DNA from 2 places in the Methylobacterium sp. D48H genome. Region 1 is predicted to be linked to the other one. Evidence: predicted binding sites of a transcription regulator. Region 1 holds the regulator's gene; the other holds the start of a gene.
The links. Region 1 encodes LexA, which represses DNA repair genes until DNA is damaged. Its sites were predicted from a motif close to TGTTCNNNNTGTGTTCNG; they were not measured.
Positions count from the first base shown of each region.

Region 2: ACLBX8_RS29310 (LexA family protein) is a predicted target of LexA. The motif match lies at 1,497-1,514, and genes of this name have one in related genera.

Region 1 covers NZ_JBKFAP010000005.1:215,606-218,054, reverse strand. Annotated here, with positions in the region: gene ACLBX8_RS12750 (hypothetical protein) at 287-502, shown strand; gene ACLBX8_RS12745 (hypothetical protein) at 521-970, opposite strand; gene lexA (transcriptional repressor LexA) at 1,220-1,948, shown strand; partial or broken gene ACLBX8_RS12735 (ComEC/Rec2 family competence protein) at 1,942-2,449, opposite strand, start outside.
Region 2 covers NZ_JBKFAP010000036.1:25,954-28,402, forward strand. Annotated here, with positions in the region: gene ACLBX8_RS29305 (Y-family DNA polymerase) at 1-1,050, opposite strand, end outside; gene ACLBX8_RS29310 (LexA family protein) at 1,047-1,475, opposite strand; gene ACLBX8_RS29315 (hypothetical protein) at 1,652-2,119, shown strand; cobalamin riboswitch at 2,286-2,449, shown strand, end outside.

The sequences.
Region 1 (2,449 bases):
CATCATCGGCGGCCTCGCGTCAATCGCCCCGAAGCCGGCCCCCATCCCGGCCGCCCCTGCCCTCGCCCGCGCCGCGGCGCGGGCGCAGCCCCGTGCCGCCCCGTGTCGCCGCGATGCGGCCGCCGGCATCCGCGACGGCGCGCATCTTAACCCCTGCGCGGCCTGTGGCCTTGAGGAACGCGGACAGGCGAGGCAGGGAAGACCGGAGCGTGGCTCCGGGAGCGGTCCCGGGCCTGGCCGTTCCGGTGGGCGCGCGGCGCCGTGCCGGGCATGCGGGAGGAACACGATGGCGGAGAGCACGGACCGGGGCTCCGGCTGGAGCCTTCAGGCGAGCGCCGTGCCCGACGGGGTGCGCCTGGAACTCGCCCTCGCCGACCTCGGCGGTGCGCCGGTCACCGCCGCGATCGTGCTCGACCGGACGGAGGCCCGGGCCTTCGCCCGCGCCCTGCTGGCCGCCGCCGGCGACGCCGCGGAGCGGACCTTCCCGAAGCCGGGCGCCTGAGGACGCGCCGCCGGCCGGTCAGCGCACGCCGAGGCCCGGATTGCGGCCCGGCAGGCGGGGGACCACGGTGCCGCGCTTCTCGATCGGCGCGTCGCAGGCGTAGGCGAACTCGGTCTTCAGCGGATCGAACACGGTCTCGCCGGTGATCCGGCAATCCTCGCGCACGGTCTCGTCGAGATAGGCCCGGGCGGCGGTGCGGAAGCGCTTCACCCGGGTGGCGCCCGGCTCCGGATCGATCCGGACCTCGCTCAGGTTGCAGCCGGTATACTCGCGCAGGGCGTTGGACACGATCAGCATCCGGCGCAGCTGCCGGTTGTCGTAGACCTCGTAGGGCTCCTTGCAGCCGATCGTGACGACCTGGGGAGTGAGCGCCACGTAGTTCCGCGAGATGTAGGAGAATCCGGTGGTGCAGCCGGCAAGGCCGAGGGCGGCGAGGCCGAGGGGCAGCAGAGCTGCGGGTCGTCGCATCCTCGTCATTCCAAGAGGGTCCCAGCCCGCGCCCCGGATCCGCCGCCTTCCCGGCGGGGCGCCGCGATGCATTGAAACGGCTCCGCTTGCGCCGTCAATGCGTTTCTCGACCTTCTCCCGCGGGCGCGCCGCGGAGCGCCGGGCCGAGCGGTGCCGCTCTTGCGGAACACTTGCGGAACGTTTAACCTGTTCGTGATTTGTTTCGGAGACCGTCACGTGGCGGTCCGCCAAGCCGCGAGTCCCCCGTCGATGCTCACGCGCAAGCAGCTGGACCTCCTGCGATTCATCCAGAGCCGGATGCAGGAATGCGGTGTCCCGCCGTCGTTCGACGAGATGAAGGATGCCCTCGATCTCAAGTCGAAATCCGGCATCCACCGGCTGATCACGGCGCTCGAGGAGCGCGGCTTCCTCCGGCGCCTCCCGAATCGGGCGCGCGCCATCGAGGTGATCCGGATCCCCGAGAGCCTGACCCAGGCCGCTCCGGCGACTCAGGCCCCCGCCGAGCCGCGCCGCTTCACGCCGAGCGTGGTCGAGGGCGGTAAGTCCAAGCAGCCGCCGGCCCCGGCGAGCACGCGGATGATCGACGAGTCCGGCCGCGCCATCTCGATCCCGGTCATGGGCCGGATCGCGGCCGGTACGCCCGTCTCGGCGATCCAGAACCAGAGCCACGCCATCACCCTGTCGCCGGACTTCGTGGCCGGCGGCGAGCACTACGCCCTCGAGGTGCGTGGCGACTCGATGGTCGAGGCGGGCATCCTGGACGGCGACCTCGTGGTCATCCGCAAGCAGGAGACGGCCAATACCGGCGACATCATCGTGGCGCTGATCGACGACGAGGAGGCGACGCTCAAGCGCCTGCGCCGCCGCGGCTCGTCGATCGCCCTCGAGGCCGCCAACCCGGCCTACGAGACCCGCGTGCTCGGGCCCGACCGGGTCCGGATCCAGGGCCGCCTCGTGAGCCTCGTCCGCCGTTACTGAAGCGGCTCGGCCGGCGCGTCGCCGGGGGCGAGGTCTCCGCCCGGCGCGGCGTCGGCCTCCGGCGTCGCGGCGACCCCGTCCTCCGCGGGGCGGTCGCCCGGCTCCGCGGTGACCGGCCGCGGCGGTCTGGGCCCGCGCCCGGCGGCCGGCCGCCAGGGCACGGCGCGGCCGTCGTCCCGGGCGTAGCGCGCGGCGAAGCCGTCGCCATCGGTCCGGAGGGCCACGGCCCCGCGGGCGGCGAGGACGCGCCGGTCGATCACCAGCGGCCCCGTGCAGGTAGGCGGCGCCGCGAGGCCCGTGATCAGCACCGCGGCGCGGGCGCAATCCTCCGGGAAGGCCCGCCGGTCCCGGACCAGGGCGACCGCCCGCCCGTCCGGCAGCCGGGCGGTGCAGCCGAGCCGGTCGCAGCGCCCGCTGCCCGACCGGACGATCAGCGCCGCGGACCGCCGCCCGTCGCCGTCCGCCTTCAGCCACTGCTCGAGGACGAAGCCCGAAGGGCTG
Region 2 (2,449 bases), on a different contig from region 1:
CGTGGTGACGACCCCGGCCTTGGAATAGCGGTAGCCGTCGCGCCAGGTCTTCCGGACCCCGTGCAGGCAGGCCTTCACGAGCACGAGGGTGTCGTTCGACGCCTCCGGCAGGGTCACCACCGACGAGACCGACCGCTGCGGCCGGTCCCGGTCGTGCTCGGATGTGTGGAAGAAGACCGTGACGTGGTCGGTCCCGAGGCCCCCGGCGCGCAGCTTCTCGCCCAGCCTGGCGGCGTGGGTGGCGACGGCCTGTTCCATGGTAGCGAGGTCCTCGACGCGGTCGGAGAAACTGCGGGTCACCGCGCAGCCCTTCCGGGTCGGTGCGACCTCCTCCAGGTCGAGGCAGGCCATGCCCCGCAATTCCATGACGAGCCGCTCCCCGACCACGGTCATGGCCTTGCGCACCGCCCGGGTGTCGAGGTCGCGCACGTCGGCGACGCTCTCGCAGCCCAGGGCCTCCAGCTTGCGGGCGTTGGCCGGTCCGACGCCCCAGATGTCCTCGGGCGGGATGCGGACCATCCAGTGCTCGTACTGGACCGGGTCGGTTAGGTCGCAAACCCCGCCGAGCTCCGGCACCTTCTTGGCGACGTGGTTGGCGAGCTTCGCCAGCGTCTTGGTCGGGCCGATCCCGACGCAGGTCGGGATGCCAGTCCAGGCTCGCACGGTCTCACGCATGTCCCGAGCGAGCGGCACTCGGTCCCGCTCCCGGACGTCGGACAGGTCGAGGAAGCTTTCGTCGATGGAGTAGATCTCGATGCGCGGAGAGAAGCCCCGGTAGACCGTGTTCACCCGGGCGGACATGTCGCCGTACAGAGCATAGTTCGACGAGTAGACTCGCACGCCCCGGGACCGGCACATGTCGCGGATCTTGAAGTACGGCTCTCCCATGCGGATGCCGAGGGCCTTGGCCTCGGCGGTGCGGGCGATGGCGCAGCCGTCGTTGTTGCTCAGCACGATCACGGGCACGCGGGCCAAGCGGGCGTCGAACACGCGCTCGCAGGAGCAATAGAACGAGTTGCCGTCGGAGAGGGCGTAGGCCCGGGCGCTCACTCGCTCCGGCGCCTCGGGTTGATCGAGCCGGAGACGACGCCCCAGACCTCCACCTCTGCTCCGGGAGAAAGCCGGAACTCCGGAAAACGGGGATTGGCGAAAGCCAGGTGCACCCGATGCCCCTGGCGGCGCCAGACCTTGAAGGAGCGCTCGCCGTCGATATCGACCACGACGATGTCGCCGTTTCGCGGCGTGAGCGAGCGGTCGACCACCGCGAGGTCTCCGTCGAAAAGGCGGGCCAGCACCATGCTGTCGCCCGCCACCCGCACCAGGAAGGTCGCCGGCCGGTTGGCGATGAGCAGACGCTGAAGGTCGATCTCGTCCTCGATGAAATCGTCCGCCGGGCTGGGGAAGCCCGCCCTGACTGGTCGAGCCAGGAGGGGCACCGGCATGGGCAGGCCAATGGTAATGCCGCTGGCTTGCATGTTTTTGCTCCGCGAATCTAACAGAACAAAATAGGAACATGCGGCGGCGGTTCCTCGCAAGCGGCCGAGCTTGCGACAATGAGCCGGTGTGGACGCCTGTGGATAAATGGAATTGGCGCTTGCCGAAGAGATACCGTCAGAGCCGCTTCGGTCTAGACCGCGCCGGAGGAACGCCATTGAGGATCACCGTTTACGCGCTTGCGGCCTTGCCCTTTTTGGTGACGCCGACGCTGGCGGCGGGGGATTTCCCGCTCGCCTCCTGCAAAGGCTGGAACGGCACGGTCGTCGAGCGCGACGGCATCGATACGGCGCGGGCCACGATGCGCGGCATCGTCACCAAGGCCGACCTGCAGGAGTATTGCGAACGCGACCCCGGCGGGGAAACCAAGCAGTTCGGTGGCAAGCTCACGACGGCTCAGTGTGTCGCGAATTACTTACGGAGCGAAGGCCGAGCCACGATGACCGCGGAGGCGAACTGCCGAACCGGCACGGTCGGCTACCGTTACAGCGATGGGCAGGTCAGGAAGGCCCGCTTCCCAGTCGGGGCTGACGCCGACACCTCGTGCGCGTCGGGCATGCCGCCCATGGTCGAGCAGTTCAAGATGCTTTGCCCCGCTGCAGCCAAGCGGCTGAAGGTCGAGTAGGCGAGCCTGTTGGCGCCGTCGCCGCGCGTTCCCGATCCCGCCCAGGGATAGCTTGAGGTGTCATCACTCCGCCGACGCAACTCAGGTCACCTCGACCTCACGCGTGCCCTTTCACAGGAGCCGGTCGAACGGCAGCAGCCGGTGCGTTGACTCACATTCTCGTGAAGCGTAGCTCAACCTTGACGGTTCCCTCCGGGGATCAAAAGGGAACGTGGTTGGGGCTATCCCCGAAGCCACGGCTGCCCCCGCAACTGTAAGCGGCGAGCCCTTCACCACCATGTCACTGGGTCACCCCGGGAAGACGGTGCGAGGGCGGCGACCCGCGAGCCA